3 regions of the Anaerosalibacter sp. Marseille-P3206 genome follow, and region 1 is predicted to be linked to each of the others. Evidence: a T-box and tRNA genes for the amino acid it is inferred to sense, from the RefSeq annotation. Region 1 holds a T-box; the other regions hold tRNA genes.
What was found. The T-box of region 1 lies ahead of BQ9840_RS05725 (proline--tRNA ligase). A T-box ahead of a tRNA ligase gene usually reads a tRNA of that ligase, here a tRNA-Pro.
Positions count from the first base shown of each region.

Region 2: it has a tRNA-Pro gene. The T-box ahead of BQ9840_RS05725 (proline--tRNA ligase) is inferred to sense a tRNA for this amino acid. The anticodon was not compared.
Region 3: it has a tRNA-Pro gene. The T-box ahead of BQ9840_RS05725 (proline--tRNA ligase) is inferred to sense a tRNA for this amino acid. The anticodon was not compared.

Region 1 covers NZ_FUHM01000002.1:887,488-895,348, reverse strand. The annotation lists gene disA (DNA integrity scanning diadenylate cyclase DisA) at 1-143, shown strand, start outside; gene BQ9840_RS05760 (DUF1573 domain-containing protein) at 184-600, opposite strand; gene BQ9840_RS05755 (CarD family transcriptional regulator) at 833-1,321, shown strand; gene BQ9840_RS05750 (PIN/TRAM domain-containing protein) at 1,401-2,498, shown strand; gene ispD (2-C-methyl-D-erythritol 4-phosphate cytidylyltransferase) at 2,604-3,344, shown strand; gene ispF (2-C-methyl-D-erythritol 2,4-cyclodiphosphate synthase) at 3,355-3,831, shown strand; gene BQ9840_RS05735 (ABC transporter ATP-binding protein) at 3,906-4,634, shown strand; gene BQ9840_RS05730 (ABC transporter permease) at 4,627-5,799, shown strand; T-box leader at 5,844-6,054, shown strand; gene BQ9840_RS05725 (proline--tRNA ligase) at 6,151-7,861, shown strand, end outside.
Region 2 covers NZ_FUHM01000002.1:1,698,654-1,706,514, reverse strand. The annotation lists gene BQ9840_RS09480 (ComF family protein) at 1-371, opposite strand, end outside; gene BQ9840_RS09475 (SF1B family DNA helicase RecD2) at 381-2,594, opposite strand; gene BQ9840_RS09470 (YvrJ family protein) at 2,686-2,829, opposite strand; gene BQ9840_RS09465 (DUF2922 domain-containing protein) at 2,847-3,065, opposite strand; gene BQ9840_RS09460 (DUF1659 domain-containing protein) at 3,097-3,318, opposite strand; gene BQ9840_RS09455 (sigma-70 family RNA polymerase sigma factor) at 3,364-3,921, opposite strand; gene metK (methionine adenosyltransferase) at 4,105-5,292, opposite strand; SAM riboswitch class I at 5,354-5,461, opposite strand; gene BQ9840_RS09445 (COG2426 family protein) at 5,553-6,026, opposite strand; tRNA gene BQ9840_RS09440 (tRNA-Pro) at 6,237-6,313, shown strand; gene BQ9840_RS09435 (tRNA lysidine(34) synthetase) at 6,453-7,166, shown strand; gene BQ9840_RS09430 (phosphodiester glycosidase family protein) at 7,189-7,861, shown strand, end outside.
Region 3 covers NZ_FUHM01000002.1:33,576-41,436, forward strand. The annotation lists gene der (ribosome biogenesis GTPase Der) at 1-317, shown strand, start outside; gene plsY (glycerol-3-phosphate 1-O-acyltransferase PlsY) at 319-918, shown strand; gene BQ9840_RS01320 (NAD(P)H-dependent glycerol-3-phosphate dehydrogenase) at 945-1,970, shown strand; gene spoIVA (stage IV sporulation protein A) at 2,126-3,604, shown strand; tRNA gene BQ9840_RS01330 (tRNA-Pro) at 3,636-3,712, opposite strand; gene BQ9840_RS01335 (hypothetical protein) at 3,842-4,228, shown strand; gene BQ9840_RS01340 (HlyD family efflux transporter periplasmic adaptor subunit) at 4,297-5,586, shown strand; gene BQ9840_RS01345 (YggS family pyridoxal phosphate-dependent enzyme) at 5,604-6,293, shown strand; gene BQ9840_RS01350 (cell division protein SepF) at 6,305-6,742, shown strand; gene BQ9840_RS01355 (YggT family protein) at 6,769-7,035, shown strand; gene BQ9840_RS01360 (YlmH family RNA-binding protein) at 7,049-7,834, shown strand; gene BQ9840_RS01365 (DivIVA domain-containing protein) at 7,849-7,861, shown strand, end outside.

The DNA of each region.
Region 1 (7,861 bases):
TTGATAATTTTCAAAAGATATTAAGAGCTTCTACACAAGAATTAGATCTAGTTGAAGGAATTGGTGAAGTAAGAGCAAGAACTATCAAAGAAGGCTTAAGAAGATTTCAAGAGCAGTTATTTTTAGAAAGACATATAATATAAAAGGCTAAATTGATTATAATCAATTTAGCCTTTTTACTTACTACTTAAGACTATAAACTCCTAATGTCTTCATGTTTTTGTATTCGTTATTAAGAACTTCTGAAAAATCTATACCTAGAGTTTGACAAAGTGCAGCTAAGTAAAATACATGAGATCCGATTTCTTCTTGAATCTTTTCTTTACAAATTTCACATAGTTCTCCTTCAATATGGTCTTTTAATGAAGATCTTAATTCTTCAAGGGTTTCTTTATCATATTCTTGTTTAGAGGCATCAATAGAAATACATCCACAAGAGGTAACGGATTTAACTACTGCTCTATTGATTCGAGCATTATATTCATCAAGTTTAGTGATTATATCTAGGATACTCTTATGTCTAATGAGTACCTTTGACACCATGTTTTGGAAATCATCGCAAAATATATCGTTATCTATATTTTCAATATCTTTATCCATGCTTTCCCACCCCAGTCAATTATTTTGTTTCATACTTTTATTATACTGATGGAGACAAGCTGTTGTCAAATAATTATTTTTCATTATTAATTGGCTTTTTAAGAAATAAGTTGAATTTAAATTTCGGTTGACAATGTAATGAATATTATGGTACAATAATAAATTTGACAATCATTGCCTTTTATTGTATAATAATTATACAAGTATGATTAAATTGGGAGGTTGTGTCACTATGTTTAGTATTGGAGATAAAATCGTCTATCCAATGCACGGTGCTGGTATCATTATTGCCATTGAGGAAAAAGAAATATTAGGTGAAAAAGCGAAGTATTATATTATGAAAATGCCTATTGGTGATATGAGAGTTATGGTTCCTGTTAAAAATGTTGAGGAAATTGGCATCAGAGAAATAGCTGGAGATGACGAAATAGAACAGGTTTTTGATGTGTTAAAGGGTAGACAAACAAAAATGCCACAAAATTGGAATAGACGTTATAGATTAAATATGGATAAAATAAAAAGTGGGAATATTTATGAAATTGCGTCTGTTGTAAGAAATCTTATGATTAGAGACAATGAAAAAGGACTATCAACTGGCGAAAGAAAGATGTTGAATAACGCTAAACAAATGCTTGTTAGCGAAATTGTTCTTTCAAAAGGTATTGATCAAGAAGAGACAGAAAAGTTAATTGATGACGCCATAAATTGCCCTGCAGTTTAATTTTTAAATTATTTAATAAAAATATGTTATATATTTTTCAATTATGGTAATATATAAAGATAAAGGAGGAGGTGAATTTATGGCAGATAAGATAGCAAAATTCATTATAACATTAATTGGTATTTTAATTGGATATGGTGTCATGGCTGGGCTAAAATTTCTCGGCATAATAAATTTAACAAACAAAGGAATATTAGGGCTCTTAATTTTTATAACTATTATTATTGCTTCTGGAATTATATTTTTCGTTCTATCTCCAAAGTTCATTAAGGGAGGAAAAAAATTCATACATTTTATAGAAGTGGAAATACAAGATATACCAGCTTCTGATATTATGATGGGTTCAGTTGGACTAATAGTTGGATTGATTATAGCTTATTTATCAAGTCAGCCATTTTACAATTTAAAGATACCATATTTGGGAACGATTATATCTATTATTTTGTATTTGATATTTGGTTATCTAGGTATTAAGATTCCTACAAGAAAGAGAGAAGACTTTACTAATGCATTAAATGTATTCAAGAAAAATTCTACTAGAGATAAACTTAAGTCAAGTTGCAAAGCGTGTCCTAAGATATTAGATACCAGTGTTATAATTGATGGAAGAATAGCTGATATATGTAAAACAGGATTTATTGAAGGTCCCCTTATAATACCAGAATTTGTTCTTGAAGAACTTCAACACATTGCCGACTCTTCAGATTCACTAAAGAGAAATAGAGGAAGAAGAGGTTTGGATATTTTAAATAAGATTCAAAAGGAATTAGATATTGAAGTAATCATTGTAGATGACAAAATAGAAGAAGTTCCAGAAGTAGATTCAAAGTTATTAAAATTAGCTCAAAAGATAAAAGGGAATGTTATAACAAATGATTACAATTTAAATAAGGTAGCAGAAGTTCAAGGAATAGATGTATTAAATATCAATGAACTTGCCAATGCAATTAAGCCAGTAGTTCTTCCTGGAGAAGAAATGGTGGTTCAAGTTATAAGAGATGGCAAGGAAATAGGTCAAGGATTGGCATATTTAGATGATGGAACAATGATAGTTGTAGAAGGTGGCAAGAAACATATAGGTGAAACCATCGGAGTTATGGTGACTAGTGTTCTCCAAACTTCTGCTGGAAGAATGATATTTGCAAAACCAAAATCAGCCGTTGATAGAGCAGTTTAGGGTCTAATTAGACCCTAATATTTTTTTGCCCTTTGGAGAATATATTTGTGGAAAGATGTTTCCTGTTATTTCACATTATGCTATAATGACTTTGAGGTGAAAAAAATGTATGAAAACGACTTTGTTTCAGTCATAGTTGCAGCAGCGGGAATGAGCAATAGAATGAGAAGCAGTATAAACAAACAATTTATTTCAATAAATAATAAAGCAGTTCTCGCACATACTTTGGAAAAATTTGAAAAATGTAAATATATAGATGAAATAATTGTAGTTGCAAAAGAAGATGAAATTGATTATTGTAAAAGAGAAATAGTGAAAAGATACAATTTTAAAAAAGTCACTAAAGTCGTAAGAGGTGGGAAAGAAAGACAAGATTCTGTATACAACGGCTTATTGGCACTAGATGAGAGATGCAATATAGTTCTTACACATGATGGTGCAAGACCTTTTGTAAAAGTGAAAAATATAGAAGATGGCATTATAGGAGTGACAAAATATGATGCCTGTATTATTGGTGTTCCTGTTAAGGATACTATCAAAATAGTAGATACATTAGACAATGTGGAAAACACCCCTGATAGAAGCTATATATGGGCTGCTCAGACACCTCAATGCTTTTGGAAAGACACACTTCTAAAAGCCTATAAAAAGGCTATAGAAGATGGATTTGTAGGTACAGATGATGGTATGCTAGTAGAAAGATTAGGGATTAATGTTAAGATGATAGAAGGTAGTTATGAAAACATTAAGATAACAACACCGGAGGATTTAATAGTTGCAGAATCCTTTGTGAAAGATAAAGAATTGTTTCTTAGGAATAAAGGACTTTTATTTCAAGGAAGATAGGGTGATTAATATGAGAATAGGTATAGGTTATGATGTTCACAAATTGGTAGAAGGAAGAAAACTCATAGTGGGTGGAGTAGAAATTCCTTATGAAAAAGGATTATTAGGTCATTCTGATGCGGATGTTCTTATTCATGCTATTAATGACAGTATACTTGGCGCCATGGCTTTGGGGGATATTGGAAAACATTTCCCTGATACAGATATGGAGTACAAAGATATTTCTAGTATGATTCTCATGGATAGAGTATATAAAATAATGGTTGATAATGGATATGAAATTGGCAATATAGATAGTATAATAGTTGCACAAAGACCCAAATTTGCTCCATATATAGATGCTATGAGAGAAAATATAGCAAATGCACTTCATACTTCAATTGAAAATGTAAGTGTAAAAGCTACTACTACAGAGGAACTTGGCTTTGAAGGAAGAAAAGAAGGTATATCTTCAAAATGTGTTTGCATATTAAATAAATTAAAGTAATTTTATAGGTTGTATTTTTATTACAACCTTTTTTCAAACAAATAGAAGTAAAAATAATGAAAAGGGGGCAAAAAATGATAGAAGTAATCAAACTTTCAAAGAAATTTAAAGAGATAGTAGCTGTAAATAGCATATCTTTTAAAGTTGATAAAGGGAAAGTATTTGGTCTTTTAGGAGAAAATGGTGCTGGAAAAACCACTACACTGAGGATTTTAGCTACTATGCTAAAACCAACTTCTGGTACTGCTGTTATAAATGGATATGATTTAGCAAGTGAACCAGAAAAGATTAGAGGAGAAATAGGAATACTTTTTGGTGGAGAAGCTGGATTATATGATAGACTTACAGCAAGAGAAAATATTGCTTATTTTGGGCTATTGAATGGTATGGACAAGGTAGAAATAAATGAACGAGTAGATGAGTTGTCTAGAATTCTTGAAATGGAAGATTTCATTGATAGAAGAGCTGGAAAGTTTTCTAAGGGAATGAAACAGAAGGTAGCAATAGCAAGGAGTATTGTTCACAATCCATCTATCATGCTATTTGATGAGCCTACTTCAGGACTTGATGTTTCAGCAACCCGTATAGTTCACAACTTTATAAAAGAGCTTAAAAATCAAGGCAAAACCATTATATTCTCAAGTCATTCAATGGATGAAGTTGGGAAATTATGTGATGAAGTAGGGATAATTCATAAAGGAAATATTGTAGAGCAATCTACATTAGAGGGTTTAAGAAAAAAATATGGTGAAGATGATTTAGAAGAAATTTTCATGGGATTGGTAGGTGGAAAATATGAGTAAATATACTAATATAGTTTTTATAAAAGAACTAAAGGATACCTTTAGAGATAAAAAAACTATTATTTCGAGCTTACTTATTCCTATTTTGATTTTTCCATTGATTGCATTTGCAATTGGTTTTGGCAGTTCAGATATGGTAAAGGAAAGTAAAGAACCTGTTAAGATTAGTGTGATTAGTGAAGGGGATAGTTCATTTTTAGATTTTCTTAAAGATAATAAGGATGTAGAAATAATTGAAAAGGATGATCCTAAAAAGGCGTTGGAAAAATTAGATATAAAAGCAATAGTAAAAATAAAGGAAGGTTTTGATGATAAGCTAGAACGTGGAGACAATCCAGAAATAGAAATAATCTATGATGAAAGCAGTCAAAAATCAGAGATGGCTAGATCTAGGATGACGGAAATAATTTCTATATATACTCAATCTGTAGTTGAAAAAAGGCTCAATGATGTAGGTGTAGATATAAGTATATTAGAGCCTATTGATATAAAAGCAGTATCTGTATCTAAAGAAGGCGGAATAGGTACGATGATGATGTCTATGATGCTCCCTTTGATGCTTACATTATGGTCAGCAGTTGGAGGAATAGCTGCTGCTACTGATTTGGGGGCAGGAGAAAAAGAAAGGCAAACGCTAGAACCTCTGTTGACTACCAAGGCTAGTAGAAGCTCTATTCTCATGGGAAAATATTTTGCTGTAGTGGTAGCTGGAGTTCTTGGCACATTAGCTTCTCTAATAGGCTTTTTAATAGCTACAAAGATCAATCCAGATTTTATGGGGGAAGGAATCAGTATGTCTATAGTAGGAGTAGGTATAATATCTTTGGTTTGTCTTCTTTTAGCTTTTGCTTTTGCAAGTATTGAGCTTGCTATTAGTTTCTACGCTAGAAGTTTTAAAGAAGCTCAAACATATTTAAGTCCTATAACTATTATTATAATGGTTCCTGTATATTTGACTATGTTTGTAGATGGCAAGGCAGTTCCAGAGTATTATTTTCACATTCCTATACTAAACACCATAGGAATTATAAAAGAAATAGTTGTTTCTGTATATAATTATAAGCATATAATTATTACTGTTGGATGGAGTATTATCTATATATTGTTCTTTTTATTTATAACTGTAAAGATGTTTGAGAAGGAAGAAGTAGTTTTTAGAAATTAAAAAATATTTGACACAATAGATTTTATTTAGTATTATAAAAATAATATTTAGCTTTGAAGGGAAATAGTAAATATTAATGGCAACAGAGAGGAAGTTATAAGGTGGAAAACTTCTAGCCCCCTTGGTATTGAACCCGTCCCTGAGCTTTTAGGCTGAAAAAGTAGGTCTAAACGTTTGCTACGTTATAGCTTTTAAGGTGGATTTATATTTATAAATCTATTAGAGTGGTACCGCGAATTAACCTTCGTCTCTATTTTGAGATGAAGGTTTTTTTAATGAGTTAAATGAGTCAGGGGACGGTCCTTTGACTCATTAAAGAATATAACTCAAAAATATGAGGAGGAAAAAACTATGAGGATGTCAAAAATGTATTTACCAACATTAAGGGAAGTTCCATCAGAGGCAGAGATACCTAGCCATCAATTATTACTTCGTGCAGGAATGATGAGGAAGCTAGTTTCAGGAGTTTATTCTTATTTACCTCTTGGATATAGAGTTATAAGAAAGATTGAACAAATAGTAAGAGAAGAAATGGACAGAGCTGGCTCTCAAGAACTTTTAATGAGTGCGATTCAACCTAAGGAACTATGGGAAGCAAGTGGAAGATGGGATAATTTTGGCCCAGAAATGTTTAAATTAAAAGATAGAAATAGTAGAGAGTTTTGTCTTGGACCAACTCATGAAGAATATTTTACAAATCTTATCAAAGATGAGGTTAGATCATACAAACAATTACCATTAAACTTATATCAAATACAGACTAAGTATAGAGATGAGAAAAGGCCTAGATTTGGTTTAATAAGAAGTAGAGAATTTATAATGAAAGACGCTTATACTTATGATATGGATGAAGAAGGATTGAAAAAAGCTTATGAAAATATGTGGAAAGCATATGATAAGGTGTTTACAAGACTTAAACTTAATTACAAAGTAGTTCAAGGTGATACAGGAGCTATGGGTGGAAAGGTATCCCATGAGTTCATGGCTATGTCAGAAGTTGGAGAAGGTGAGATAGCTTATTGTAATAGTTGTGACTATGCTGCTACAGATGAAAAAGCTACGGTTATATATAAGGTAAAAGAAAAAAATGAAGAAGAGCTAGAAAAAGAAAAGGTTTATACTCCAAATTTAAAAACTATTGAAGAATTAGTTGATTTTCTAAAAATAGAAGAATGCGATACTGCAAAAGCTCTTATATATAAGGCGAAAGGAGAGCCTATATTTGCACTGATTCCAGGGGATAGGGAATTAAATGAAACAAAACTATGCAATATACTAGGAATTGCAGAACATGAATTAGAAATGGCAGATGATGAGACTATTAAAGATATTACTGGAGCAGAATCAGGATTTTCAGGCCCTATAGGACTTAAAGAAGGAGTAAGGCTTTTAGTAGATTCAAGGGTTACTAAGATGAAAAACTTTGTTGTTGGAGGAAATGAAACAGATTATCATATAGTTAATGCAAACTATGGTAGAGATTTTACTGGAGAAGTTGTAGACGATTTATTGCTAATTCAAGAAGGAGATATTTGTCCTAAATGTGGAGCTACTCTTAAAATGGACAGAGGAATAGAAGTAGGAAATATATTCCAATTAGGCACAAAATATAGTGATAGCTTGAAGGCAACTTATTTAGATGAAAATGGTAAAGAAAAGCCTTTTGTTATGGGTTCATATGGTATTGGAGTATCTAGAAGTATGGCTGCTGTAGTAGAACAATATCATGACGATAAGGGGATAATTTGGCCACTAGTAGTTACGCCATATCATGTAATAATAACAGTAATAAACACTAAAAAAGAAGAGCAAATGGAACTTGGAGAAAAAATATATGATAAGCTTCAAAGCTTAGGATTAGAAGTATTGATTGATGATAGAAACGAAAGAGCTGGGGTTAAATTCAACGATAGAGATTTAATTGGAATACCTATAAGAATAACTGTAGGTAAAAGAGCATCAGAAAATATAGTAGAATATTCACTACGAAGAGACGATGAGAAGATGGAAATAGATGTAGAAGAAATAGTTGGTAAAATAAAAGAAGAATTTGAAAAAGAAG
Region 2 (7,861 bases), 810 kb from region 1:
TGGTCAAATCCTCTCTGGGCCTTTCTTTTCCTATGTATTGGGACATAGGTTATTATATCTATATTTTTAAAAAGCTCTACACTTTCAATGCTTTGTTTTAGAATTTCACCAAAGGTTTTATATAGATAACTACATCTATAGTATTTGTATTTATATATTTTTTCCCTAACATATTCATTGAAGAATAGTGAATATATCCCGCTTTCTATATAGGGAGAGTCAATATTTATCTCCTTGTTTAGAAACTTAAGCTTATCTATACAATCTTGGCATAGAAAGTATGGAGCATCTACTTCTATTTTTTCTCTACAAAAAAGGCATATATTATTATCAGGGAAAAGCAAACTATTGAGCCCATCAAATAGTCCCATAATATCCTCCTAAAACATAGTGAATATCTGCCTAAGTTTGTTGTCAAGGCCGGAGTATCTCTTTGCAATCCTATTGTTTTTGATCATCATATAAAGATATTTTTCTTGCCCTACAAGTACTACTAATTGTTTTGCTCTTGTAATGGCGGTGTAAAGTAGATTTCTCGTAAGTAACATTGGTGGACCCCAAGATATTGGCATGATGACTACTGGAAATTCACTGCCTTGACTTTTGTGAACTGTAGTAGCATAGGCTAGTTTTAATTCATCCAGTTGTTTGAATTCATATTCTACTTCTTTTTCTCCATCAAATAGTACCTTAACTATTCTATCTTCTTCATCTATATGAGTTATAAATCCAAAGTCACCATTATATACTCCTTCTCCTTCTTCTATTACTCTATTATCATCATATATTTTCCACTCGGTAGTGTAGTTGTTTTTTATCTGCATTACCTTATCTCCTACACGAAATAGCTCATTGCCCATCTTTTTTTCTGCTTTTCCATAACCTTTGGGATTGAGTATTTCTTGTAGATGCTTGTTTAGGGAGTTTATACCCACTTCTCCTTTTTTCATAGGAGTAAGCACTTGAATATCTGCCAATGAGTCATATCCATTGAAGTTAGGAAGTCTTCTATTGCATAAATCCAATATAGTTGAAACTATTTCTTTGGGATCACTTTTGGGAATAAAGTAGAAGTCCTTGTCTTTTACGTTTAAAAATGGAGGTTCTCCCTTGTTAATCCTATGAGCGTTTACTACTATCATACTTTCTTCTGCCTGTCGAAATATCTCATCTAGCATAACTACTTTTACAATTCCACTGTCTATAATATCTCTTAGTACATTACCTGGTCCTACAGAAGGAAGTTGGTCTATATCTCCTACAAATACTACTCTTGTCCCTGGTATGATAGCCTTCATGAGATGATTCATAAGAATAATATCTACCATAGAAGTTTCATCTATTATGACCACATCTGCCTCTAGGGGAGTGTCTTCATCTCTGCCAAAGCCCATTTCTGCTTCCATAAAGGAATATTCTAATAGTCTGTGAATGGTCTTGGCTTCTCTGTTAGATGCTTGACTCATCCTCTTTGCAGCTCTCCCTGTAGGTGCAGCCAATGCTATGGTTAAATTTTCCCTTTCGAATAGCTGTATTATGGCATTTATAGTGGTGGTCTTCCCTGTTCCAGGGCCTCCTGTTATTACTACCATTCCATTTTCTACAGCTTCTTTAATGGCTTCTTTTTGTTTAGCTGCAAATCTTATTCCCTCTTCTTCTTCAATTTTTTCTATTCCCTTTTCTATATCTATATTCAATGAGTCCAACTCAACTCTAGAGAGTTCTACTATTTTCTTACTAACATTAGCCTCTGCTCTGTAAAAGGGCATATAGTATACTAATATCTCTTCTTCTCCATTTTCAAGTTGGATTTCACCTTTTATGGCCAAGTCTCTGATGGATTCCTCTATAGACTCTTCTTCTACTTCTAGCATTTCTTTTGACTTATTCAATAGTTCTTTTTTTGGTACAAAACTGTGACCACTGCCTGCATAGTCCATTAGAATAAATTTTATTCCTGCGTTTATTCTATAGGGGGAGTCTTTTTCAATTCCCATACTTTGAGCTATTTTGTCTGCTGTTTTAAATCCTATGCCAAATACATCTTCCGAGAGTCTATATGGGTTTTCTGAGATGATCTTTACTGTTTCATTTCCGTATTTCTTATATATTCTCACCCCATAGGATGGGCTGATGTCATATTGTTGCAAGAATATCATTATTTCTCTTAGTTCTCTTTGTTCTTGAAAGGCTTCAAGGATTTTTTCTATCTTTTTGTCTCCGATTCCATCTATCTCTTTTAGCCTTTCTGGATTCATTTCTATAATGTCTATGGACTCCATTCCAAATCTTTCAACTATCTTTTTTGCAGTTTTGGGTCCTATGTAGGGGATGAGTCCTGATGAGAGATATTTTTCTATACCGTTTAGTGTAGCAGGAACTACTGTAGAGATGTTTTCAATTTTTATTTGTTCACCATAATTAGGATGATTCATCCATTCCCCCTCTACCTTTATGGTCTCTCCTATATTTACAAAGGGAATATAGCCAACTATGGTGACTACATCATCTGTTGACTCTAATATGGCTACAGTATATCCATTTGTCTCATTTCTAAATATTACTTCTTCTATAGTTCCCTCGATGCTTATCAAAACAATTCCTCCATTATCCTTATCATTATGATAATTATACCATAGAAAAAAACCCTTGACTTATATTTGCTATAATAAGTCAAGGGTTTTTTTAGTTCATGCTAGCTATTGTTTTAGATAGCTCATTTATGCTTTTAGTGAGTTCATTGAGTTTTCCTTCTATTCTAACTAGAAGATATATTGAAATCACTATTGGAAAGCCTAAATTTGCTATTTGAGTATATAGATTTTCCATGATGGTCTCCTTTTACACTAAATTTCCAAATCTTCAACTGTAGTTTTCACTAGTCTAGCCCCTACTGTGGCAACCATGCCACCTCCATCGTAGTTGAAAATATTTTTAGCAACTAATGTATCCATTGCTGTTTTCACTTCTACTCCGGTTAAGTCAGCTTTTGGCTCATCTACAGATAGGGTGATTTTTTTGTCTGCATTATTTTTGAAGATCAATTCTAGTTTTGACTTTTCCATCTGCTCACCTCCTTTTAACTATTTTTAACTATTACTCTTCTGATAGATAAACTTCCTCAATCTTTTTCACTTTTAGTAGTGCTTTTTCTTGAAGACCAGCTAGGGTTGTTCCTACTGCATAAATGTCTTCATTTGCTGCATCTACTTTTACTTTAGAGAAAGTTTTGCTTTTGATGATTTGCTTATCACCTTTCATTCCTCCGTCTAGTTCTAGCTTCAATTTTCTAGCTTCTCTAGTTTCTTTAACTGCCATGTTATCACCTCCTTATACTCTTTATATAGAAGTGGAAGATGATTTTTACCATTGGCAATTTTTTAAACATAGTTCTAGGGCTCTGGTTTTGGTATTTACTACTGTTCTGTAGCTTATACCTAGTTTTTTGGATATTTCACCTATGGACAGTTCATCTATATAGAATAATATTAAGACTTCTCTTTGCCTTTCTGTTAGTTTAGACAATGCATCTATTAGAGATTCATTTGATTCCTTCATTAGATAATCTTCTAGGGGGTTTTCTTCTCCTTCTAATAGTTCTATTAATTCGACTCCATCTTCTCCTAATGTTTCATTTAGAGAAAAAGTCTTCTTTTCTTTGTGTTTATTTAGATATAGAAATTTCAACTTAACTTTTATATATCCTAAAAAGTTCACACCTCTGTTTTCATCATAGTCAACTATACATTTTAGTATCTCCTCATAGCCTTCTTGGATTAGGTCTTCATACTGGCTGTAGTTGTTATAATACCTCTTTATTGAGCTTATGATTAGGGGATTTAGCTTTTGTAATAAATTTTGCTTTGCTAGATTGTCTCCATTTTTACTTAATATCCTCAAATCATCTATTTCTTTGTACATAGTTTTCCTCCAAGGAAAGCTAGCTTTCGTTTATTACCGGTAGTTAGATATTACCTCAGAAAATAGAATAAAAAAAAAGCAGAATGACGCCTTTTCATCATTCTACTTTTTAAGAAATTCTTCTTTTCTATTCTTTTTTTGTTAGAATTGTACTAATTCTGCCTATGTTTTACTTAGAATTAGTTATTTTCCTAATCCTTCACTTCTTAGTGTTTCTGCTTTGTCAGTTCTTTCCCATGTAAGATCTAAGTCAAGTCTACCAAAGTGTCCATAGCTTGCAATTTGTTTGTATATAGGTTTTCTTAAATCTAATTTGTCTATAATAGCTGCAGGTCTTAGGTCAAAGTGTTTTCTTACTAATTCTTCGATTCTATTGTCATCAATCTTTCCAGTTCCAAAGGTATCAACATAGATGGAAAGTGGTTTAGCTACTCCTATAGCATAAGCAAGGCCTACTTCACATTTGTCAGCTAATCCTGCTGCTACGATGTTTTTAGCTACATATCTTGCAGCATAGCAAGCTGATCTGTCTACTTTTGTTGGGTCTTTTCCTGAAAAAGCTCCACCACCATGTCTACCATAACCACCATAGGTATCTACTATTATCTTTCTACCTGTAAGTCCAGCATCGCCCATAGGTCCACCTACAACAAATCTTCCTGTAGGATTTACATAGTATTTAGTGTTTTCATCTAGCATATCTTCTGGAACTATCTTTGATATTACTTCTCTTATGATATCTTCTCTGATAGTCTCTAATTCTACATCTGGACAGTGTTGTGATGAAACTACTATACTTTCAATTCTCACTGGCTTGTTGTCATGGTATTCAACAGTTACTTGAGTCTTACCATCTGGTCTAAGATATGAAAGTGTGCCATTCTTTCTCACTTCTGTAAGTCTTCTAGATAGTCTATGTGCTAAGGATATAGGTAATGGCATAAGTTCTTCTGTTTCGTTGCAAGCATAACCAAACATCATACCTTGGTCTCCAGCACCTATTTTATTGTATTCATCTTCTTTATTTTGTTTGTGTTCTTGAGCTTCGTTTACTCCCATAGCGATATCTGGTGATTGCTCGTTTATTGATGTAAGAACAGCGCAAGTTTCTCCGTCAAATCCATATTTTGCCCTTGTATAACCGATTTCTTTTACAGTTTCCCTTACAATATGAGGAATGTCTACATAACAATTTGTAGTGATTTCTCCTGCTACCAATACCATTCCAGTAGTAACAGCAGTCTCACAAGCTACCCTAGCATAAGGATCTTGTGCTATTATGGCGTCTAATATGGCGTCTGAAATTTGATCACAAACTTTATCTGGGTGGCCCTCAGTAACTGATTCTGATGTAAATAACCACTTTTTCATTAAAAGTACCTCCTTAAAATTTAAAAGCCTTTTCCAAAAGGAAAAGGCAATTTTTGTCATTACCTCATCTTCCAGAATTAATATTCTGTGGGATTTAGCACCGTCACAGCTTCACCTGTGGGTTGCCGGGTTTCATAGGGCCCATTCCCTCCACCACTCTTGATAAGGCATCAAGATTTTTATTAATTTAGACTAATTTTAACATAAGTTTTGTTTTATGTCAACAAAAGATAAAGGACAGTGAACCTGTCCCCATGTCCCTAAAATACGGCTATTATGTTAGAGCTTAATGTATATACTATGATTCCAGCAGCTATTACCCCAGATATTATGGATGTTAGTGCATTTTTGAAGTCTATTTTTAGTAGTGTTGCAGCTATGCATCCTGTCCAAGCCCCTGTAGTTGGAAGGGGTATTGCTACTAGTATGAATAGACCAAATATAGAGTATTTCTTGATTTTATCCCTACTTCTTTTTAGGGTTCTTCTCTTTACCCATTGGATTGTCTTTGAAAAGAGCTTGGTGTTTTCTAAATAGTTCATTATTGGTTCTAATAGCTTAAGCAAGAAAGGTACTGGTATAATATTTCCTATGATGCTTAAAACTGTACTTTCCCATGGAGTAAAACCCATGGTTATCCCTAGAGGAATTGCTCCTCTCAATTCAGAAAGAGGCATAGCAGCAACTAGCATTACCATTAGTTCTTCCTTTATTGTTTCAAATATTTCAATCATTCTGCACTCCTCCTTTTGGCTATTAGTTAATTATATTCTATGTATTATTATAAATACCTTTATTGTTTTAAAAATAATTTAAAAAAATGAGAAAAAGTTAGATTAATGTAGATACAACGAGAAACATCAAATATATTACGGTTTTTGGCCTATTTTGATATGTTGCATATAAAGAGAAAATCCCCTATACTATAATAGTCGACGGGATGACGGGGTGTAGCGCAGTTTGGTAGCGCACGTGGTTTGGGACCATGGGGCCGGGGGTTCGAATCCCTCCACCCCGACCATCGAAAGAGGATTGATTAATTTCAATCCTTTTTTTATTTTTTGATTATTGCCTTTGTCAATGTATTGTAATGTATTTGTAACCTAATTGATATATTTAAATTATATAATGAAGATAGTTTCTCTATTAGAAGGGTTGGTATGATGAAAAAAATACTAGGATGTATGCGAAGAGCTATACAAGATTTTGAATTAATTGAAACTGGAGACAAGATAGGGGTTGGATTGTCCGGGGGAAAAGATAGTATGGTTCTGTTAAAAGCCCTAAAACAGTATCAATCTTTTAGCCCAGTGGATTTTCAATTGGAAGCCTTTACTGTGGATTTAGGTTTTGATGGATTTGACACTGATACCATTAGGTCCTATTGCAATAGTTTAGACGTACCATTGAATTTAAGTAAAACTAGAATAAGTGAGATTGTTTTCAATGTTAGAAAAGAAAAAAATCCTTGTTCTCTATGTGCTAAAATGCGTAAGGGTGCCATTCACAATGCACTAAAGGAACGAGGATTCAACAAATTAGCATTTGCCCATCATTCAGACGATGCATTAGATACACTTTTCTTAAGTATGTTATATGAAGGAAGAATCAGTACCTTAAAACCCCTTACCTATCTATCTAGAAAAGATATATATTTAATACGTCCATTTCTATACCTATCAGAACAAGATATAATAGGAGCCATCCAAAAATACGATATACCTGTAGTAAAAAATCCTTGTTATGTAGACAAATTAACCAAAAGGGAACATGTTCACAACCTTCTAACAGAGATATATAAAGAGGTTCCTGGGTCTAGAGAAAGACTCCTTACATCTTTAAAGAACGAGGATGGTTTAAACCTTTGGTTTTAATATTAAGTGAGGTGAAGAAAATATGAACAAATTTATTAAAAAATTTGCAGTAAGCTTATTAGCTCTCTCCATTATACTAAGCAGTAATTTGCTTCCATTCGCTAAGGCAAGTAATGCACAATCTCTTCCCTTTGTCATCTATGAAAATAAAGATTCTGAACATCTTTCAAGCGGAGTAGTACATGAGCATGTACAGAGGTTTACTGCAAAAGGTTGGTGGAATATAAATGTACTTAGAGTGGATTTACAAGATGAGTACACAGAAGTAAAGGGACTATTTAGCAATAAGGGAATCTCTAAAAGGGAAAAAGTAAGCACTATGGTAAATGAATCAAATGCAATTGCAGGAGTCAATGGAGACTTTTTCAATTATAAACCTTTTGCAAGTCCAATTGGAACTCTTATTAATGATGGTGAAATAATATCCTCTCCTATGGAAAGACAATATGCTAAACCTGCTTTTGTATTGGATAATAATAAGAATGTGCAGATTGCATATTTTGATAAGAAATTGGCAGCTGTATCATCAGCTACAGGCAAAGAAGTTATACTTTCTGCTATAAATAAGGCTAGTCAAGCTTATGCAGAAGTTATGCTTTACAACAAACATTGGGGAGCTCAATCTATTGGAAACAAACTACACAATGATCTTATTGAGATAGTGGTTATAGATGATGTTGTTACAGAAGTGAGAA
Region 3 (7,861 bases), 850 kb from region 1:
GGAAGAGGGTTCACAAAATATTTGACTTAATAAAAGAAGTTTATAAGAACTACACATTTAGAGCTAAAACAGGGATACTTAATGATATAATAAATGAAGCAGTGATTTTAAATCCACCACCTACAGATAAAGGCAGGAGACTTAAAATATATTATGGAACTCAAGTTGGTATAAAACCACCTAAGTTTGTCATATTTATAAATGACAAGGAACTATTACATTTTTCTTATACAAGGTATTTAGAAAACCAGTTCCGTGAAAATTTTGGATTTGAAGGGACTCCAATTCGAATCGAATTTAATGAAAAGGGGGATTAACTTGAATAAGGTATTGATCATTTGTATTGTATCCTATTTAATTGGGAATTTTTCTTCTGCTTTTATATTGGGAAAAGTATTTAAGAACAAGGATGTTAGGAATTATGGTAGTGGGAATGCAGGAGCAACAAATGCGCTAAGAGTATTTGGACTTAAATTAGGACTTGCATCTTTTGTTCTAGATATTTTAAAAGGAATTATAGCAGTTAATATAGGTAATTATTTTTTAGGATATGATGGAGCTCTTATAGCAGGTATATTTGTTGTTATTGGACATAATTGGCCACTACTTCTTAAGTTTAAAGGAGGAAAGGGTATTGCTACATCTTTAGGTGTTATGTTATATTTGCATTTACCAACAGCACTTGTATGTATCGCAATTGGTTTTTTTGTAATATATAAAACTAGATATGTTTCTTTAGGTTCGATAACAGCAACAGTTTTGGTACCTTTTCTAGGATGTGTTTTAAAAAGACCTTTTGATAAAAACTTCTTAATATGTACTATTGTTTTGGCAAGTATGGCTATATTTAGGCATAGAAGTAATATAGTTAGGCTGTTAAGAGGTGAAGAATCTAAATTAGGCCAAAGAGTAAACTGAAGATTACTTAGGAGGAGATTTATGTGATGGATAAAATTGGAATGATAGGAGGAGGTAGCTGGGGAACAGCTTTAGCCATTCTTCTTTCCAAAAAAGGGTACAATGTAGATTTGTGGTTAAGAAATCAGAAGCAAATAGACGAAATAAGACTTACTAGAGAAAATGTAAAGTATTTGCCAGGAGTTATTATACCTACAAATGTAAACGTTACAAATGATTTAGAAAAAACCATATCAAATAAAGATGTAATTGTTATATCAGTACCTTCTCATGGTGTTAGGGAAGTATTGACAGAGGGGAAGAAATACATAAAACCAAATCAATTAATTGTCAATGTTGCTAAAGGAATTGAAAACGAGAGTCTTATGACAGTTTCACAAATTGTCAAGGAAGTTTTACCGGAAAATAAGTATGCGATGCTTTCTGGACCTTCCCATGCTGAAGAAGTAGCTAGAGATTTGCCTACAACTGTTGTTGTAGCTTCAAGTGATAGACAAGTTGCTGAGTATACACAAGACACATTTATGGCTCCAAAATTTAGAGTATACACAAATCCTGATGTCATAGGTGTAGAATTAGGAGGGGCACTTAAGAATGTAATAGCTTTAGGAGCAGGAATTTCTGATGGATTGGGATATGGGGACAATACAAAAGCCGCTCTCATGACTAGGGGTAGTATAGAGATGGCTAGATTAGGTGTAAAAATGGGGGGAAACTATGAAACATTTGCAGGACTTGCAGGTATTGGAGATTTAATCGTTACTTGTACAAGTATGCATAGTAGAAATAGAAGAGCAGGAATCCTTATTGGTCAAGGAGAAACCTTGGAAAATGCAATTTCTAAAGTTGGTATGGTCGTAGAAGGTATAAGAACAACTAAGTCGGCTTATGAATTATCACAAAAATATGAAGTTGTTATGCCAATTACACAAGAGATATATCAAGTACTATATTCAGCTAAGGATGTCAAAAATTCAGTAGTAAATCTTATGCTTAGGGATAGAAAACATGAAATGGAAGATATTTCCCAAAATTTAGATATTAATTGGTAAAAAGACATACATTTTCGTATGTCTTTTTATTAAATAAAAAGCAAACAACAGATAGGTTGTTTGCTTTTTTAGTCATAATATCACTACTTAAACATATATATATAATGTTAAATGAGTAATTAATATATGAATATATTAGAGAAGGAGGGAAGAAAGTGGAAAAATTTGACATATACAAAGATGTGGCAGAGAGGACTGATGGGGATATTTATGTAGGAGTTGTAGGACCAGTAAGAACAGGAAAGTCTACCTTTATTAAGCGGTTTATGGAGCTTCTAGTATTACCTAATATTGAAAACAAGTATAAAAAGGAAAGAGCCAAAGATGAGTTACCGCTAAGTGGATCAGGAAAAACTATCATGACTACCGAGCCAAAGTTTGTTCCCAATGAGGCTGTAGAATTGATACTTAAAGATAATGTTAAATTTAAAGTTAGGATGGTGGACTGTGTAGGTTACTTAGTAAAAGGTGCACTTGGTCATGAAGAGGGAAATATTCCAAGAATGGTTACAACGCCCTGGTATGAAAAAGAAATACCATTTGAAGAGGCTGCAGAAATCGGAACACGAAAAGTTATAACCGATCATTCTACTATTGGCATAGTTGTAACAACCGATGGTTCAATTACTGACATAGACAGATCTAATTATATAAAGGCAGAAGAAAGAGTAATAAATGAACTTAAAGAGTTAGAAAAACCTTTTATTATATTATTAAATTCAAAACATCCAAACTTAGATAGTACAATAGCATTGAGGGAAAGCTTAGAAGATAAGTATAATGTTTCAGTAGTAGCATTAGATTGTTTAAATATGGGGATAGATGATCTAGAAAAGATATTTGAAAAAATACTATTTGAATTCCCAGTTAAAGAAATAAACATAAACTTACCAGGATGGATGGAAGGATTAAGTAGAAAGCATAAAATAAAAAATAACATACTTGAACATTTAAAGGAATCAACTAATACCCTTCAAAAGTTAAGTGAAGTGGATTCATCAATTAATAGTTTAAAAGAATTGGAACCCATTAAAGATACGGTAATACGAGAAATAAAATTGGGTGAAGGTATTGCAAATGTAGATATAATATTGGAAGAGGATTTATTTTATAATGTATTAAAAGAGTTAACTGGCTATGTAATTGAAGGTGAGTATCAACTACTAGGTCTAATTTCAAAATTATCTAAAGGGAAAAATGAATATGACAAGATTTCTAAGGCACTAAATGAAGCAAAAGAAGTAGGATATGGGTTAGTAAGTCCAAGCTTAGAAGAATTAGAGCTAGCAGAACCTGAAATATACAGGCAGGGAAATAGATTTGGTGTGAAATTGAAAGCAAAAGCTCCTTCTCTTCATTTCATGCGTTGCGATATAACAACTGAAGTCTCTCCTCTCATAGGAACAGAAAAACAAAGTGAAGAGTTAGTTAAGTATTTCTTAGATGAATTTGAAGGAGATCCATCAAAGATATGGGAATCAAACTTATTTGGGAAATCGTTATATGATTTGGTAAACGAACAATTACAAGGAAAAGTGAATATGATGCCAGAAGATGCTAGACAAAAAATGAGAAAGACTCTAGAGAGAATAATTAACGATGGCAGTGGCGGTTTAATTTGTATAATAATTTAAAAGAGGGTAGATTTTCTACCCTCTTTTAATATGGTCGGAATGACTGGATTTGAACCAGCGGCCCCTTGACCCCCAGTCAAGTGCGCTACCAAACTGCGCTACATCCCGATTCTATTATTATATTTACTTAGATTATTATATATTATTGAAAACACTTTGTAAAGTGGCTTTAAGTAATTAAAGGGTTATGATATACTAAATAGTAAGTATCACTAAATTTAACATGGGGGTATTTATTTGATTGTATATTTTAAATATTTTATTATAATGATTTTCATTACTAGTGTAATCGGATATATATTTACAGTATTTAGAGAAAAAATATATTTAAAGAATCATATGATAGTTATAAATAAAAAATCTGTAACGCAGGAACACTTAAACGAAGCAGATTTAAAGGAGTTTGTTTTTGATGGAAACAGAGTGAAGTCTGGAGATGAAGTAAAAGTTGTTCTTAGAGATAAAAAGAAGCTAGAAGGTATTATTATTGGAGCAAAGAGGAAGGAAAAAGCTATTATATTAGTTACTCATGCTGATGAAGTAAAAAAACTTAAAATTGATAACATTATTAAGTTCAAAATAATAAGTAAGTATGGTAAGTTTTTTAAAAAAAGTGTACTTTAATTGAAGGAATTTTAATATTTACAGAGAATAAGTTATAGATAACTATTAAATTGATAAGGATGGTAAATATGTCTAAGGAAGAAAGAGATAAAAAGAGACAAAAGAAAAGAAAACTAAGAGCTTTTTTCATATCTTTTGTCTTAATCTACTTACTTTTTAGAAGTGTCCCTGTGCTCTATGCTTCAAATATTAAGACTACTCTTGTAGAAAAAGGTTCTATAGAAGAGTCTATAGACTTAAAAGCTGTGATTATTAGAAATGAAAGATTATATAAATCTGATGGGGAAGGTAAGATAAACATATTAAAAGACGAAGGAGAAAGAGTAAAAGTAGGGGCTAAGATAGCAGAAGTAACATTAGACAGTGATCAATCTGCCTTAAAAACTAAACTTAATGAAGTTAACGAAAAGATTGATTCTATTGAAAAAATTAATAAAGAAAACAAAATAAACGACGATACCAAGAAAGCTATTCAAAACACAGAAGAATTATTAGAAAAGATACAACAAAAAGTTGCTGAGGGAGATTATGATGAAGTCAATTCTTTAAAAGAACAACTATATGCTTCAATGGGCAAACAAGCTGTTGTTTCAGGTGATGATACTTTAGCAAATCAATCTTTAGAGCAATTAAATATAGAAAAAGAAAGATTGATTAAAGAGATTAAAAACAATACCATTAATTATTTTTCCCAAGAAGCAGGTATTGTCAGTTTTAAAATTGATGGATTAGAAGAAGTTTTTAATGGTAAAAATATAAATGAATATTCTATTGATGATATGAAAAAAGCAGAAGAAAAGATACGTAAGATTGAAAAAGGGGACAAAGTAGGTGTAGGAGATACCATTTTTAAAATAATGGATAATTATAATTGGTACATAATGGCTGCAACTGATGAAGCAAAAAAATTAGATGGTTTAGAAAAAGGAAATTTTGTTACTTTTGTTATTAACAATAATGATAAGCCGATTAGAGGAAGATTAGTTAAAGTGCAATCTAACAAAGGACAAGCTTTTATTGTTGTAAAGTTTGATAAATTTTTCCATGATTATTATGATTTGAGAAATGTAGATGTTAAAATTATAAAATCAAGTAATGAAGGATTAAAAATACCTTTAAAAGCTATATCTGAAAAAGAAGGAATAAGTGGTGTTTACATCAAAGATACAAGTGGAATAATTAAATTTAGGCCAATTAAAATATTAGGGCAAAACGATGATTTTGCAATAGTTTCTAAAGGTGATAGTAATAGTTATATAGATGCAAAAGGAAGTGATAAAAAAGTAAGGACAGTTAAACTATTTGATGAAATCCTTTTAAGTGGTGGAAAAGTTAAAGAAGGACAAATAGTAGATTGACAACGGAGGTGTTTAAAATAGTTATTAAAGAAAATCTTTCTAGAATACAAGAAAATATTGAAAAAGCATTGATAAGATCTGGCAGGATGAAAGATGAGGTAACCTTAATTGCTGTAACTAAAACTGTAGAAGCAGATGTTATGAATGAAGCTATTAGTTTAGGAATTGACAATATTGGAGAGAATAAAGTACAAGAGATAAATAGAAAATATGATAGCATAGATAAAAATGTAAATTGGCATATGATTGGACATCTTCAAAGCAATAAAGTTAAATATATTATAGACAAGGTTAGCTTAATACATTCATTAGACAGACTTTCATTGGCAAAGGAAATTGATAAGAGAGCAAAATCAGATAATTTAATTAAAGATGTACTTATACAAGTAAATGTGGCAGAAGAAGAAAGTAAATATGGATTAAAAGTAGAAAAGGTAATGCCATTTATTGAATCTGTTTTAGAGTTTGAAAATATCAGGATAAAAGGACTAATGACTATGGCTCCTTTTGCTAAAGATCCAGAAGAAGTTAGATTTGTTTTCAGAGACCTAAGGAAATTAGGTCTTGAAATAGAAAAAAGACATTATGAAAATGTAGAAATGAAGTATTTTTCAATGGGTATGACTAATGATTATGAAGTAGCCATTGAAGAAGGAGCAAACATGTTAAGAATTGGAACAGCATTATTTGGTAAAAGAATATATTAGGGGGGAATGTTATGTCAGCTTTTTTAAACAAGTTTAAGTATTTTATGGGTCTTGAAGATTATGAAGAAGACTACGAAGAAGAGTATGAAGAGGATTATGAAGATGAAGAGGATTTAGATGTACCTAAATCAGTAAGATTAAACAATAAAGTTGTAAGTATTCATAACAATATGAATATGAAACTAGTGGTACATGAACCATTAAATTATGAAGATGCACCAAAGATAATTGATGACTTGAAAATGAGAAAAACAGTTGTAATCAACCTAGAAAACTTGGAATTAGAAACAAAAAAACAAATATTTGATTTTGTTAGTGGTGGTATTTATGCTATTGAAGGAAATATTCATAAAGTAACAAAAGATATTTTTGTTTTAGCTCCAAACAATGTTGAAATTGATGGAAGACTTAAAGATGATATTAAGAGTAAAGGTTTGTTTTCTTGGTAAAATATGAAATATAAGAGGGTAGTTGAATGACAGTTTTATTTACAGCTTTAAATATTCTATTTAATTTAATAGAATTATTTATACTAGTTAGAATTATATTATCTTATATACCAATTAATATGAATAATTTTTTTGGCAAGTTTATTTATAGCATGACAGAACCAATTTTAAGTCCTTGTAGAGAACTATTATATAAATTAGGCTTAGATATAGGTCTTATAGATTTTTCACCACTTCTTGCCGTGTTATTTTTGAGGGTAGCAAGGTATATAATTATTAGCATAATTTTTTAATGATGGTGATTATATGTTTTATGATAAAGAAAAGTACATTGCACATATAAAAGATGCTGAACAGGTATTAAATATGAGGAGAATTTTAGATAAAATAGAGATAGTTTATAATACACATCAGATACAAAGTACAAACTTTTTAAACCCCTATGAATGTAGACTTGCCAAATCAATATTAAACAGATTTGATCAAGTTTCATATGTAGAAGATGGTGGTTTTACCAAAGCTGAAAGAAAAGTAATTGTAATTTATCCTGAGTACAAATCTTTTTATTTAGAAGACTGCCCTATCACTCCGATATCTATTACTGGGAATATAAATGGACTTAAACATAGTGATTTTTTGGGGTCTATATTAAGTTTAGGTATAACAAGAGAAAAAGTTGGGGATATTTTAATACATGAGGATAATGTTCAAGTAATAACAGATAATGGCATATCAGATTTTATAGTTTTGAATTTAAATAAGGTTAAAAACAGTAATGTTAAAGTTAAAACTATTAATAGAGATGATCTAAGAGAAGGAAAAGTTGATTTTAAAGAAATTACCTTTACTCTTCCTTCTCTTAGATTAGATAGTATTATAAGTAAGGTTTATAATATATCGAGGAATGATAGTATAAATATTATCAAAAATAGAAGAGTAAAGGTGAATTGGGAGCCAATAGAAAAGGCTCATTTTGAAGTAGAAGAAGGAGATATTATATCTGTGAGAGGATATGGAAGATTTAAACTTTATTCAATTTTACATAGAACAAAAAAAGATAGAATAAAGGTTATGACTAGAATACTTTTATAAATGGAGTGAAAGAAATGCTTACACCAT